One region of the Bradyrhizobium sp. CCGUVB14 genome, then DNA from elsewhere that is predicted to be linked to it. Evidence: riboswitches for the same ligand, from Rfam matches in the RefSeq annotation. Region 1 holds a riboswitch; the other holds the start of a gene.
The links. A riboswitch is a leader RNA that binds a small molecule or an ion and turns the genes downstream of it on or off. The one in region 1 is predicted to bind cobalamin.

Region 1 (7,668 bases):
GCACCAGAATGCCGCGCGCCTGCGACAGCGTGCGCTCGACATAGGTATCGACCGAGAGTGGATGACGGAGCTCCGCGAGGTTCGCCAGCCGCAGCGACGGCAGGCTGTCGCGGCCGCGCCGCCAGCCGGCCGCAAACGCCGCGAGATCGGAATCCGAGTACGAGAGCACCACGAGATCGGCCGGGTCCTGGCCGATGTCCCTTGGCGTCGCGGTCTCTTCCAGACCGCGGCTCTCGCGGAAGACGACGTGCATCAGACTCCCAATCCCGCCTTGATCGCGGCCTCATCGATATCGCCGTGCTCGCCGATCACGACGAGCTTCGATTGCCTGCCGCCCGCGCCCCAGGGCTTGTCGAACTGGTGACGCACGCGCTCGCCGACCGCCTGCAGCAGCAGGCGCATCGGCTTGCCCGCCACTGCGATGTAGCCCTTGGCACGCAGCACGTTCTGTTCACGGGCCAGCTTCTGGACGGATGCGACCAGCGCATCGACATCGGTCACTTCAGGCAGATCAATCACGACCGAAGCAAAATCGTCGTGCTCGTGCTCTTCCTCGCCGTCATGATGCGAGGGGCGCGCGGCGAGATCGTTCTCGGCGGCGGCGCCGAGACCAAGGATGACGCGCGCGTCGATCGCGCCGTCGGTGATGGGCAGCATCGGCACGCGGCGCGGCATCTCGGCGGTAATCAACGCCTTGGCAGCCTCGATGCCGGCGCTGCCGGCCAGATCGGCCTTGGTCAGCAGCACGATATCGGCACAGGCGATCTGGTCTTCGAACACTTCCGACAGCGGCGTCTCGTGATCGAGATTTTCGTCGGCCGCGCGCTGTGCTTCGACAGCAACCGGATCCGGCGCGAAGCGACCGGCGGCGACAGCCTCGGCATCGGCCAGTGCGATCACGCCGTCGACCGTGATCCGCGAGCGGATCTCCGGCCAGTCGAACGCCTTCAGCAGCGGCTTCGGCAGAGCCAGCCCCGAGGTCTCGATCAGGATGTGATCGGGCCTCACGGGCCGCGCCAGCAGCTTCTCCATGGTCGGAATGAAGTCGTCGGCGACGGTGCAGCAGATGCAGCCATTGGCGAGCTCGACGATGTTCTCCTCAGGGCAGTTGGCATCGGCGCAGGACTTCAGGATCTCGCCGTCGACGCCCTCGCTTCCGAACTCGTTGACGAGCACCGCGAGCTTCTTGCCGTTGGGATTGCTGAGCAGATGCTGGATCAGCGTGGTCTTGCCGGAGCCGAGAAAACCGGTGACGACCGTCACAGGGACTTTTGCGAGCGAATTCATTCGGCGGCCTCCGGCAACACGGCAATGGGGGGAATGCGGGCAAGCGACTGCTTGCGAAAGATTTCCGGCCGACTGCGCCAGGGCACGAGGCCGTCGGGCGCGGCGGCATAGGCGGCAGCGCCCGCGACCACGTCCTGCGCGTTGGCATCCGACAGCCGGCCATAGACATAGGACCAGCGGCCGGGCGCGCTCAGCGCGACCGAGCAGCCCTGGCTGCATGCAGACAGGCATTCGACGGGAACCACATTGACGCCGTCGGGCACGCCGGCCTCGAGGATCGCACCATGCAGGCGCTTGCCGGGCGTAACCTCGCCCTCGCCAAGCGTCTGGCCGGCGCGGCAGGTGATGCAGACATGCAGTGTGACGGTCATCGCCTCTTCCAGAAGTAACAGCGGGAGGCGAAGAGGCTCACGAACCTTCTCTGCGAAGGCCCGTTTCCCCGTCGCGGAACACCCCGTCCGCCGGTCCAAAAATCGTCCGCGCTGGCAGGTCTCCCGGCTTGCGGAGCAGGGTTTCCCCTTCGATCCCCGCCTTCCCGATCCGCAAGTAGGATCAGTGGCTTTGGGCATCTCTCCGGTCACGGTCGCGGGGGCGGCTGCAGTTTGGACCCAAATCTTGCCGATTCGGACCCTATCGCATTCCCTCTTCGCCTGTCATAGGACAGGAACCAACGCCGGGTCACCATTTGCCCCCGGCCGCCTCTTGTCAAGCCGAAGGACCCTGTCAGATGAAGCCTGAACCGGACACCCAGACGGCCGAGGAAACCGACGCCAAGCACGCCGCGAAAATGGCGAGAATCAAGGTCGCCCGCGACAAGATCATGGCGACCAAGAGCGGCGAAAAGGGCCTCGTCATCGTCCACACCGGCGCCGGCAAGGGCAAGTCCTCCTCCGCCTTCGGCATGATCGTGCGTTGCGTCGCCCATGGCTTTCCCTGCGCGGTCGTGCAGTTCATCAAGGGCGCCTGGGACACTGGCGAGCGGCGCCTGCTGACCGGGCATTTCGGCGAGCTCTGCCAGTTCCACGCCATGGGCGAAGGCTTCACCTGGGAGACGCAGGACCGCGCCCGCGACATCGCGGCGGCGCGCGCCGGCTGGGACAAGGCCAAGGAGCTGATCCTCGATGCCAATCTGCGCATGGTCGTGCTCGACGAGATCAACATCGCGCTGCGCTATGACTATCTCGACATCGCGGAGGTCGTCGACTTCCTGAAGACCTCGAAGCCGCCGATGACGCATGTCGTGCTCACCGGGCGTAACGCCAAGGACGAGCTGATCGAGATCGCCGATCTCGTCACCGAGATGACGCTGGTGAAACATCCGTTCCGCTCCGGCATCAAGGCGCAGGCCGGCGTCGAGTTCTGACGACGCCAAGCTCTGAAAAAACCATGGCACGCGCATTGATGATCCAGGGGGCAGGCTCGGACGTGGGCAAATCGCTCATCGTCGCCGGCCTCGCGCGCACCTTCACGCGACGCGGCCTGCGCGTGCTCCCGTTCAAGCCGCAGAACATGTCGAACAATGCCGCCGTCACCGTCGATGGCGGCGAAATCGGCCGTGCGCAGGCGCTGCAGGCGCTCGCCGCAGGCGTCGAGCCGCACACCGACATGAACCCGGTGCTGCTGAAACCCGAGACCGATGTCGGCGCCCAGGTCATCGTGCATGGCAAGCGCATCGCGACCGCGCGTGCGCGCGAATATGCCGCGATGAAGCCGTCACTCATAGGCGCGGTCCTGGAGAGTTTCGAGCGCCTGAAGGCGCGCGCCGATCTGGTGCTGGTCGAAGGCGCCGGCAGTCCGGCTGAAGTGAATCTGCGCAAATCCGACATCGCCAATATGGGCTTTGCCCGCAAGGCGGATGTCCCCGTCGTGCTGGTCGGCGACATCGATCGCGGCGGCGTCATCGCGCAACTCGTCGGCATCAGGACGGTGGTCGACCCCGATGATGCCGCGATGATCCAGGGGTTTGTCATCAACAAGTTCCGTGGCGATCCCACGCTGTTCGACGATGGCTACAAGCTGATCGCGCAGAAGACCGCATGGCGCGGCTTCGGCGTGCTGCCCTGGTTTGGGCGCGCCGGCGAGCTGCCGGCCGAGGATGCGCTCGGCCTGAGCGACGCGCGCAAGCCCGGACAATGCAAGATCGCCTGCCTCGCGCTGTCGCGGATCGCCAATTTCGACGACCTCGATCCGCTGAAGCTCGAGCCCGGCGTCGATCTCGTGATGGTGCGTCCGGGCGAAGCGATTCCCGGCGACGTCAGGCTCGTCATCATCCCCGGCTCAAAGTCCACCCGCGGCGATCTTGCCTTCCTGCGCGCACAGGGATGGGACATCGATCTGCTCGCGCATCACCGCAGGGGCGGCCACGTGCTCGGCCTCTGCGGCGGCTACCAGATGCTCGGACGCAGCGTCGCCGATCCTGATGGCATTGAAGGGCCCGCGGGCGACACGCCGGGCCTTGGCCTTCTGGATGTCCAGACGGTGATGAGCCCGCAGAAGACGCTGACGCGTGTGGCGGCCGTGCATGCGGCGACGGATCAGCCGATCCAGGCCTACGAAATCCACATCGGTCGCACCGACGGGACCGATCGCGCACGGCCATTCGCCAAACTGAACGGCGAGCCGGAAGGCGCGATCTCGCGCGATGGGCGCGCGCAAGGCAGCTATCTGCACGGCCTGTTCACATCGGATGAGTTTCGCAGGGCGTACCTCGCGCAGCTCGACATTCCCGCGGGCAACGAGCCGTATCACGCCAGGGTCGAGAGCGCGCTCGATGCGCTGGCCGATCACATCGAGCAACATCTCGACGTCGAAGGCCTGCTCGCGCTAGCGCGCTAGGACCTCGGCAAGGCGCGACCATTCGGCCTCGGCGCCCGGAAGACCCAGGCGCAACCATGAGGGGTTTTGCGCAAAGACGCGGGACCAGATCTGGCCGTACGCCAGCTTTTCCTGCGCGGCAAGCGCGTCCGGCGTTTCGTAGAGACGAAACAGCGGCGCGCCGCCGAGCAGCCGCCAGCCATGAGGCTGCACCATGGCGTCGAGACGAACACAGTCACGCGCAAGCCGCGCCGACGTCGCCTTGGCCCAGACATCGTCACGCAAAGCACGGCGGCCGATCGCGATCGCCGCACCCGACACCGGCCATGGACCTGACGCCGCCGCTAGCTTGCCGATGTCGGCCGAGTCGCCGATCACGAACCCAAGCCGCAGGCCGGCAAGACCATAGAACTTTCCGAACGAGCGCAGGATCAGCAGCCCCGGCCGTCCCGCTTCTGAGGCCAGCGAGAGCTCGGGAACCGCGTCAGCAAAACTCTCGTCGATGACGAGGTGACCGACAAGCGGCAACAGCGCGAGCAAATCGTCCGGGGCATAACGGCGGCCGTCCGGGTTGTTGGGATTGACGACGATGGCAAGGTTCGCCCCCGCCAGCGCGTCGAGCGCCCTCACCTCCTCGACCTCCCATCCCGCGGCCGAGAGAACGGGAGCATATTCGTTGTAGGTCGGTGCGAGAATGCGCGCCCGGCCGCGCGGTGCAAGCTGCGGCAACAATTGAATGGTGGCTTGCGCGCCGCCCATCGCAACGATCGGTTCGCTCGTCCGATAGGCGTGCCGGGCCGCCTGGTGCAGGGCCTCGATCTCGGATCGCGATGGCAAAGCCTGCCAGGAATGCGCGTCGATCTCCCCCACGGGATAAGGCAGCCGGTTGATCCCGGTCGACAGATCGATCCAGTCCTCCGCGCGTCCGCCAAAACGCTGCTGGGCCAGATCGAGATTTCCACCGTGCTCGCGCATGCCCTGTTCTTTCACGCGAAGGCCAGGATCGCAAGGACGCCAGCGAGCAGCAGCATGGCGCGACGGTAGACGGTCAAGCCCTCGACGATGTCGGCCGCAAGCGGATCGCGCGCGCCTTCATTGAGCCAGGGCTCCTCAGTCGCGCTGCCGTGATAGATGCGGGGGCCACTCAGCCGCACGCCGAGCCCGCCTGCCATCGCGGCTTCCGGCCAGCCGGCATTGGGCGAGCGATGACGGCGCGCATCGCGCGTCATGCATGACAGCGCGTCGGAGCGCTGCTGTGCGAGCAACACGAACAAAAATCCGGTCAGGCGAGCCGGAATGAAATTCGCGACATCGTCGATGCGCGCTGCCGCCCAGCCAAAGGCCTCGTGGCGTTCGCTGCGATGGCCGATCATGGAGTCCAGTGTGTTGATCGCCTTGTAGCCGAGGATGCCCGGCAGGCCGAACAGCGCGCCCCAGAACACCGGCGCGACGATGCCGTCGGAGGCATTTTCGGCGAGGCTCTCGATCGCCGCGCGCGCAATCCCAGCCTCATCGAGCGCGGCGGGATCACGGCCGACGATGCGCGAGACCGCTTCGCGCGCAGCGGCGATGTTACCGCCCAGCAGAGGATTTGCGACCGCCGCCACGTGATCATGCAGCGAGCGCAAGGCGACTAGCGGCCAGGCCAGAATGCCGACCAGCACGATTCCGATCCAGCCCCAAGGAAGCAGGAACCGAAGCAAGGACTGGAGCAGCCAGCCAAGAGCAACCGCGAGCGCAATCACCAGAAGCGCGCCGGCAACGCCGGCGGCGCGGCGGAGCGCCGGCGGGTCAGACTCGCGATTCCAGCCTGCGTCGATGGCGGCGATCAGCCGGCCCAGCCAGGTGACGGGATGGCCGATCCGCGCGAACAACGGCGCTGGCCAACCCGTGAGGGCATCCACCGCCATCGCCACCACCATCGCGCCCGCAAAGCCCACGCCTGCCTCCTGTCCCGCCCCTGTTGCGCAAAGCGAGGGGCCAACGCAAGCCCCTACCCGCCTGATTTCGGCTTTGTCTTTGGCCGCGATTGGTGATTAGTCAGGCTCGCAGGAGACTTTCATGGCCGTCATCTTGATCACGGGCGGAGCGCGATCGGGCAAGAGCAAGCGTGCGGAAACGCGCACGCGCGCCTTTCCGGGGCGGCCCGTCTATGTCGCGACGGCCGAGGCGCTCGACGCGGAAATGGACGCGCGCATCGCCAGGCACCGCGCGCGCCGCGGAACCGACTGGATCGAGCGCGAGGTGCCGCTCGATCTTGTGGACGCGCTGACTGCTACCGACGGCGGCGGCGCGCGGCTTGTCGACTGTCTGACGCTGTGGCTCTCCAACCTGATGCATGCGGAGCGCGACTGGGAACGCGAGGTCACCGCGCTCGCCGCCGCGCTGCCCCGCCTCACGAGCCCGGTCGTCTTCGTCACCAATGAAGTTGGACTCGGCATCGTGCCCGACAACGCATTGGCGCGCAGCTTTCGCGACGCCGCCGGACTCATGAACCAGACCCTTGCGGCGGCGGCCGACGAAGTCGAGTTCGTCGTCGCCGGCCTGCCGATGAAACTGAAATGACGCCGCGCGCCGACATTCCAAAAGACATCGTTGCCGACCTCAGGATCGCGGCATCCTTTGTCACGATCCTGCCGGTGGCCTCGTCAGAGCCGGCCGGCGATAGCGCCATCGCGCGCGCGACCTGGGCGCTGCCGGTCGCGGGATTGCTGGTGGGCCTTGCAGGCGCTGTGGTCTACGCGCTCGCGAGCAAATTGGGACTGGCGTCAGGTATGGCCGCCCTGCTCGCCCTCGCCGCAACGACTCTCGTCACCGGCGCGCTGCACGAGGATGGCCTTGCAGATACCGCCGACGGCCTCGGCGGCGGACGGACGCGCGAACGCAAGCTCGAGATCATGCGCGACAGCCGGATCGGCAGTTATGGCGTCTGCGCGCTGATCCTGTCGTTCGGCCTGCGCTGGAGTGCGTTGGCCGCGATCGGCAATCCATGGGCGGTGATACTGGCGCTCGTCTCAGCGCATGCGGCGGCTCGCGCGGGCTTGCCGGCCTTCATGTCGCTGGTCGCCCCGGCACGTCCCGACGGGCTCTCCGCGCGCGCCGGATCGCCACCGGGCCGCAGCGTGGCCATCGCCTTCGCAGTTGGAACGCTCGCCCTCGCCCTTGCGCTCGGATCCGCCAAGGCGCTGGTCGGCCTGGTCCTGCTGTCGCTTGCCGGGCTGATCCTGGCGCGGCTCGCGATCCGCCAGATCGGCGGGCAGACCGGCGACATCCTCGGCGCGTTCGAGCAGGTCGGCGAGATCCTGATCCTGCTGGTCGCTGCAGCCTTCCTTCACGCGGGAGGATGATTGATGGTCGAGTTCGACGACGCCTTCCGCCGGCAATTGCACGAACTGTTCGTATGGCGCCGCGACGTGCGTCGCTTTCGCCCCGATGCGCTGCCCGACGGCGCCATGGAGCAGCTGATCGAGACCGCCTGTCTGTCGCCATCGGTCGGCCTGAGCCAGCCGTGGCGCTTCGTCACCGTCGATGATGCCGCACGGCGCCGCGCCGTGATCGACGATTTCA
Region 2 (7,668 bases), 1.7 Mb from region 1:
CCGATCTTCTGCACCGAGAAGGCAAGCCAGCTCTTCACGTCCGGATCGAGATCGGTCTCGAGCTCAAGATCGATTGGGACATGCAGGAGCGAGCAGGAGGGCGCGAGCTGCACGCGATCCCTGCCGAACTTTGCAATGACGGGTTTGAACCGCTCGATCAGTGCCGATAGGTCAGAACGCCACACGTTGCGGCCATCGATGACGCCGAGCGAAACCACGAGGTCGGCGCGGGCGCCGCATTCAATCTGGCTCAATTGTTGGGGAGCTCGGATAAGATCGACATGCAGCCCAGCCACAGGCAGGCCCAGACCGGTCGCGAGGTTGTCGCCGATCGCCCCGAAATAGGTGGCCAGCATGACCTTGATGTCAGGTACCTCCTTGGCGAGACAGCCATAAGCGCGCTGAAGCGCATTCCGCGTGGTCTCGTCGAGATCAAGCACCAGGCACGGCTCGTCAAGCTGGACCCATTCGGCTCCGCGTTCTGCCAGTTCCTTGAGAACCTCGACATAGACTGGCAGGAGACTATCGAGCAGCGAGATCGGATCAAACGCCAGATCAGCGCTCTTGCCGAGCTTCAGGAAGGTGACCGGTCCTACCAGAACCGGACGCGTTTGATAGCCAAGGGCTTTGGCCTCCTCATATTCCTCGATCGGCTTTCGCGAGGAGAGCCTGAAGGTCTGACCTTTATGGAATTCGGGCACCATGTAATGGTAGTTGGTATCGAACCACTTGGTCATCTCCTGCGCGGCGACCCCGCCGGCGTCATGGGGGTGACTGCTACTTGCTTCATGCTCCCCGCCTTGAGAGCCGCGCGCCATGGCGAAATAGGTCTTCAGCGGGACCGGACCTACCTTCCAGCCATACGCCTCGGGAATGGCGCCCACCATGACGCTCGTATCGAGAACCTGATCATAGAGTGAAAAGTCATTTGAGGGGATGACGGTGACGCCAAGCGAGTGCTGACGCGCCCAGTTGGCGACACGAAGACCGGCCGCCGCTTCAAGAAGTTGCCGGCAGCTGATCTTGCCGGCCCAGTAGCCTTCGAGTGCCGACTTGAGTTCGCGGCGCGGCCCGATACGTGGCATGCCGAGAGTTGCGGCAGGAAGTGAGAGAAGAGACATAGCTTTAACCCCATTATGGTGATGGTGGGGGCAAAGGCCATGGCGGACGCGGGCAGGAGGGCCGCGAAAGCGCCTGCTGCTTGGCGTACCACCGGACACCCCGCCCGTGGACGTTTATGTTGTCGGGGCAGGTCTCCTGGCTCGCGGGTCATCGTCTGCATCCGGCCTTCCCGAAGCATCTGCTTCAGTGACACGTATGGATGCGGACTCGCCGCTTACAGTTGCGGGGGCAGCGCCGGCATTACTTCAATCCTGAATGGATCGTGAGTGCACCGGCTTCCCTCTTAGCTCCAGATCGAGCGAGACCTGGAGAACCTCGACGTCATCGATTTATCCGCAACCGAGGCGGTGCGTCAACCTCGGAGGAGGACCGCCTCTTCTGCGGCATGCTTCCGAGAATACGGCCTCAACAATGGAGGTCACTCCAAACGAACAGCTTGACGATAGGGTGCAAAGCCAAAGTTGACCAGCGCCCCTGACGGCCATTGTTGTCGATAGGCTTGGCTGCCCTGTCCTTCCGATCTCAAGCGTTCTCATGTCCTTCTCCAACGTCATGAGTTTCTTGCTCGCTCGGCACGGGCGGCAATTTCTGCATCGATCGTCAAGCGAAGTAAACCCTTGTGCCCCGGTCAACTACCAATGTTAGCAATTGATCGAACCGGCAGATCGGTCAATCATGGATGAAAGACCGTCACGTAGGCCACACCTCACCTGTCGCAGACCCCGTAAAGAGTGCACGAGGGGGCTCGTCGCCGTCACCGTGGAGTTTGGCGGATCCCGCTATGCGGTCCAGCAATCTGGCGTTCGACAGCTCCTATCGCAGCTGAATAGCTGGCCTGGCGAACAAGGCGCGAATTTGGAGAGTGCCGCTATGAGTGCAACGGACTTGTCGGACAATGTCATTCCTCGCGCCGACATCGTCAAACGGGGAGCGCGCATCGGAGCGGAAATCCGAAACATCAAGCTGTCGGGCGATCTGCCGGACCAGACGATCGCCGCAATCAACGAGCTGCTGCTCGAGAATAAGGTGGTCTTTTTTCGCGACCAGGGTCATCTCGATGACGCCGAGCAGGAACGTTTTGCTCTTCGTTTCGGAAGTCCGGCATGTCATCCGACGCTCGGTGCCATTAAGGGGACGGCGTCGATTGTCGAGCTTGACTCGGTCCGCGCCGGTAGCCGGGCCGACCTATGGCACACCGATGGAACCTTCGTCGACCGCTACCCTAAGATCGCGGTGCTGCGAGGCGTCGTGATGCCACCGTTCGGTGGCGATACGGTTTGGTCAAACACCGTTACAGCCTACCTCGACCTGGTACCGCCGCTGCAACGGCTTGCGGACAAGCTCTGGGCCGTGCACAGCAACGCCTTCGACTACGCGATAATGCCCCGCGCCAGCGAGCTCGACAAGAAGCACTTGGACGAAGTCTTCACAAAAACGATCTATCAGACTGAGCATCCAGTTGTGCGCGTCCACCCCGAGACCGGCGAACGCACGCTACTCCTCGGCGCCCTGGTGCAACGTTTTATTGGCGTCCCGAAATACGACGGCCAGAAGCTGTTTGATCTGTTTCAGTCTCATATCACTGCGCTCGAAAACACCGTGCGCTGGAGTTGGAAGGAAGGCGATGTGGCGATGTGGGACAATCGCGCCACACAACACTACGCGGTGAACGATTATGGCGATCAGCATCGGGTCGTTCGACGCGCCACCGTCGTGGGCGAGGTACCCGTCAGCATCGATGGTCAGAGCAGCGTAACGCGCATCAAGACAGCAAAATAGCCGACCGTGAAGGTTGCCTAGTCTAGCCGGTCAACTGGATTGACGTCGGTCCGGCGATGCAGCCTCTACCATTGCCATCCATCCCTGTATGCAGCATTCGGCAGCTCGGTCCGCCATCGCATTCAATGGTGTCATTGAAAGCCATCGTGCCAGCTCTTAACCCAAGAGCGGCTTGGATTCCCGGAGAGGCTGCATCGGGTTGTTTGAGCTGAGTAGAGCTGCAAATGAGTGAACCGCAAGAGGCGGAACGTGGCTTTGTCGCTTCGCCACAGGGGCGCTTTCGAAGGAATGCCCTCCCCTTAGGTTTCCTGCGCGTCTCGAGATCGGCTTTCTCCTGCGTATTGGCCTCGAGACCTGCCGAGCCCCGTCCCTTCTGAACCAGAGTCAGCTCGCGCCGTTCGTCTTGGGCGAGTCAAAAATGCCGTCCAATCCACAGCTATTCAGCAGACTGAGGGTGTCGTCTATCCCCGCGAACTTACTGCGCGGTCAACAACACCGCGTTGCCGCTCTGCAAGCGTTTCCGCGGTGGTCGATCCCGTGTCTTTGCGAAGCGCGCTATGAGCGGGAAAGCCAACCTCTTCCAGCGGACGATCCGACGACTTCGTGGCGACGACGCCAAGAGCGTGCTTTTCGCGTCTCAGTGTCTGTAAACGAGCCAACGTCCTGAAATGGCTGTTACATCCACCTCTCGGCGCGCGGAACGCCGTGGAAAGAGCGAGTATCCAATCGATCGCGCAGGCCGTTGGAAATTGAGCACGCGCATTGATAGGCAGCGCCTTGCTCCCGGTCACCTACCAACCTTGGCAATTGATGTAACTGGCGGGCACATGGCAATCGTGCGTCAATAAAAGTGGTGCCGCTCACGTTAAGGAAGTCGGGATGCGATATGGGTCTGGCCGCAAGCGGCCTGATGAATCTGCTGTCTCGTCATCTGCAGCTATGGGGTCGACTTCTACGGCAATCTCTCTCGTTTCATGGAAGCCGAGGGTAAACTGTCTTGCGCGCTCGTCGTGCACTCTCGTGTTAAAGGTCTCGTGGCTTCGGGCTCGTCAGTTGATTTGTCGCGCGGTTCACGCGCTGAAGAAGAAGCTTCATGAAGCGAGCGCGCAGAGATGGGTTGCTGTTGCACTGTCTCTCGCCGCGAGTGCGGTCGGGGCGGGAGCACAAACTGCCAATGAGTCTAACTCCAAAAACGACACTGCGAGTGAGATTGCGCCGAAAAGAATTCAAGAGAAGACGCTGGCGGCTATCAAATCCCGAAGCGGCCGGTCGCAACGAGCCGGGCGCCTCATCACTAGCGCAGCGCCCGCACAGAATACGATTTTACTTGCGCCAACATCCGACGGCGCGGCTCTGCCTGCGAAGAATGGAACTCAGGAGAAGACCGGCCCCCTTGCAAAGTTCGTGCACCTCCAGGAAAAAGGTATGTGGCTCAATATTCCCGGGCCGGCCGATACGATAGATCAGGATTGCGGCGGCGTTAGATCTGCACTGGGAGGGGTCGGGATCGGCTATGTCGGCGGGACAGTAAATACCTTCGTAGTCAATCAATTGCCGAATGCAGCGAGAAGCCCCATCCGCGATCAGCTATATGTCGGCCAGAACCCGACGTTTAATACCTTAAACTTCGTGATCGCGACGTACGATCTCAGCCGCTTTGGGATTCCCGATGGTCAGATCATTGTGGGAGCCGAGCAGCAATATTGGACATGGAAGCCTGGCGGGCCAGATAGAGTAGGGATCAATACGATTGCTTACTATCAGACCGCTTTCGACGGGAAGCTCGAATTCAAATTCGGTTACCTCAGGAACATAAATGAGTTCGTAGGCACAGTGGTCGGAGGGAACGCAGCAGTCAACGTGTTTGGAGCATCATCGAATATCTTGTACCAAGCAGGCATAAGCAACAACGCGGCCCCGACGCCAGCTCTCAATTTGAAGTACAATTTTGATGATCGCTTCTACAATAAAGCCTCAATACAGCGTTCACTCAGTCCAGACGGCCAATCTGCGCAGATCGCTGAAAATCCGACCGGCTTGAACTGGAGCACGACCAACGCGGGCGTTCTCTTTCTCGACGAAACCGGCTACAAGAACAAGGCTGGTCCAGGCTTGCCCGAGACTTGGTTGCGGGCTGGTGCCGGAGTCAACAATAGCAGCTCCTCGGACTTGCAGCATCCGACTCAACCGAGAACCAGCGGCAATAGCATCTATTACATCGCCGCGGACAGGCAGCTATGGCAGGCTGATGCCCAAGGCTTGGCAGCTCGTGGCATCTATGCGGGAATTTCCGTCATGTACGCGCCGCCTGACTTAAATCGGGTCAGTCAGTACTATGAGCTTCGTCTTTATGCGAAGGGGCTGTTTGATAGCCGGCCGCACGATCAGATTGCTATTGTTGCCACCAACACTGCGTGGAGCTACATCGCAGTGGATGCTGCCTTGGCCAAGGGCCATTTGGCGCATCGCGACAGTACGGCGATTTCTGGAACATACACGGCGCATCTGGCACCCGGGATATACTCAAGCTTGGGACTGACATACATCAATAATCCGGCAAGCATCACATACACCCCCCGTACGGGACATGCGTTGAACTTGTTGGTGTCCACGTCGATGTTCTTCTAAGATTCGAGAACTTTGATGGTTTCTGTGTCCGCTATGCTCGCCACGTGAAGGGCGACATGGCCGCTAGTGCGCCACTACATAGAAAGAGCAGTGAACCGCCCGGGGTTTGCCGGAGGCTCCAATTCCTGCGAGGATGGAGCCATGACGAGCAAGACGACGAACAAGTTTTCACCCGAGGTCCGGGCCCGAGCGGTCCGGATGGTTCTGGATCATGTCAGCGAGCACCCGTCTCGCTGGACGGCAGTGACATCGATTGCAGCGAAGATCGGCTGCACGCCGCAGACGCTGCATGACGGGGTAAAGAAGGCCGAGATTGACAGTGGGCTGCGGGCCCGCGTTCCGACCGACATGGCCGAGAACCTGAAGGTCCGGGAAATAGGCCCGGATGCGGATCATGGTCGGTTGAGGTGCCGACGCCGATGGCCGGGCTAGCTGATGGCCGCCGCACGATTTCGGTTACCCCTTGTGCTAACCGCCCCGAAAACTGGTTTCCAGAAATCGGCTTGGGTTCGTCAGGTAACGCCCTATTGCCGCGCCAAATCAGGCGTTCACAACCCGTTGTCGAAGCGGATTCATCTTGCAACGGTCCTGGACCGCTGCACGATCGTTGCCGCTCTCAAGAGGTATCCTGCCCCTGTTGTCGGGTCGTCGCTTCCAAGACGCTGTGATGTTCGGACAACGAGCGGTGCAAGCGCTCGCGGTTAAGTCATTGAAAAAATGGAGAACGAACTTTCTCTGGGCTCTTCCAGCAAGGTTGGCACAACTCTTGAATTTCTCTCGCTGCGCGCCGGCAGGAGCGATCGCGCGATCCTAGTGGTTGGGCTAGGCGTCCATAACGCTCAGGTCATGCACGGCGACTGAGGGATTTATGTCATGGATCGTCTGGAATTTCTTCGGACGAAGATAGAGAAAAAGGAGCTTCCAACCTATGTCTATGGCTATCCTTCGAAGCGATCGTATCGGGTTCTCCCGCAGCCACTCCGCATAACTGATGTTGTTGAGCAGGCCAGTCGCTCAAAGCAAATCAACATCTATATTCATATTCCGTTTTGTCGCTACCGCTGCACCTATTGCACGCTCTTTCTTACAACGCGCAATAGACAGGCCACCCAGGGGGCTTACGTTGCTCGATTGGTGGAGCACATCGCTCGATATGGAGAGTACTTCGGAGATCGAGAAGTCGTCAGTATCTATTTTGGCGGCGGCACCCCAACGCTGCTAACACAGCATCAGTTCGGCGAGCTCTTCGCCGCCCTCGACGTTGCATTTCCAAAACGAAGCCGGCGATGTGAGATTACGGTGGAGGCCGCGCCGGACTCCTTCAATAACAACCTTCTGGATCGCTTGAAGGAGCTTGGCGTCAATAGAATGAGCATGGGCATCCAAAGCATGGAGTCGGACGAACTTGCGAACTGCGGAAGACCATATTCGGTCAGGTTTGCAGAAGCTGCAATCGAAGCCGTCATCAAGCGCTTTCCTCACGTCAACCTTGATCTGATTTACGGCCTGCGTGGCCAAAGCCGCGACTCCTGGATCTTCTCGCTTGGCCGCGTGCTCGACTATGAGCCGCAGACAGTTTCTCTTTATCCCGTTGTTGTTCGTCCGATGACGAACATCATTGCGTCGAAAACGAACAATCCTGAATTGTTTTTCTCTGAATCGGAAAAGTATGAAGTCTACGATCAGAACGCTGCTTTGATGGAAGCTAGAAGCTACCGCCAGGAATCCTTTACACGTTTCACCAGGATCACAGGCGACCATGCCTATCGGCAGGAGGTGTCGGACTTCGAGGGAACGCCCCTGCTAGGATTGGGAGCTGGCGCCAGAAGCCATTTCGGCCAATATCACTATAGTACGGACTATGCCGTAGACCGGAGTGCGACTTCGCGAATTATCAAGGCCTTTTCGGATCGCCCGTTCGATCCCGAGGCAATAGCATCGCACGGAATTAAGCTGCCTCCGGACGAGCTTGTGCGTCGTTACGTCTTGCTTGGCCTCACATTGTCGGCCTTAAGCAGAAAAGATTACGCTGAATTATTCGGGCGGGAACTGGCAGTGGACTTTGGCGAAGAACTGAAGGCGCTCGAGTCTTTGCACCTCGTCAATTCGGCAGATGGAGATGTTTATCGACTTACTCAT

Region 2: another riboswitch for cobalamin. It lies ahead of metE (5-methyltetrahydropteroyltriglutamate--homocysteine S-methyltransferase); the one in region 1 lies ahead of NLM32_RS18440 (DUF1636 domain-containing protein).

What each region holds. Positions count from the first base shown of each region.
Region 1 is NZ_JANADS010000001.1:4,000,964-4,008,631, reverse strand. Features, by position in the region: gene cobN (cobaltochelatase subunit CobN) at 1-253, opposite strand, end outside; gene cobW (cobalamin biosynthesis protein CobW) at 253-1,287, opposite strand; gene NLM32_RS18440 (DUF1636 domain-containing protein) at 1,284-1,658, opposite strand; cobalamin riboswitch at 1,754-1,974, opposite strand; gene cobO (cob(I)yrinic acid a,c-diamide adenosyltransferase) at 2,015-2,650, shown strand; gene NLM32_RS18430 (cobyric acid synthase) at 2,674-4,122, shown strand; gene cobD (threonine-phosphate decarboxylase CobD) at 4,111-5,076, opposite strand; gene cbiB (adenosylcobinamide-phosphate synthase CbiB) at 5,088-6,041, opposite strand; gene cobU (bifunctional adenosylcobinamide kinase/adenosylcobinamide-phosphate guanylyltransferase) at 6,163-6,666, shown strand; gene cobS (adenosylcobinamide-GDP ribazoletransferase) at 6,663-7,448, shown strand; gene bluB (5,6-dimethylbenzimidazole synthase) at 7,452-7,668, shown strand, end outside.
Region 2 is NZ_JANADS010000001.1:2,275,483-2,283,150, forward strand. Features, by position in the region: gene metE (5-methyltetrahydropteroyltriglutamate--homocysteine S-methyltransferase) at 1-1,121, opposite strand, end outside; cobalamin riboswitch at 1,230-1,455, opposite strand; gene NLM32_RS10530 (TauD/TfdA family dioxygenase) at 1,993-2,901, shown strand; gene NLM32_RS10535 (carbohydrate porin) at 3,922-5,529, shown strand; partial or broken gene NLM32_RS10540 (IS3 family transposase) at 5,671-5,904, shown strand; gene NLM32_RS10545 (coproporphyrinogen-III oxidase family protein) at 6,403-7,668, shown strand, end outside.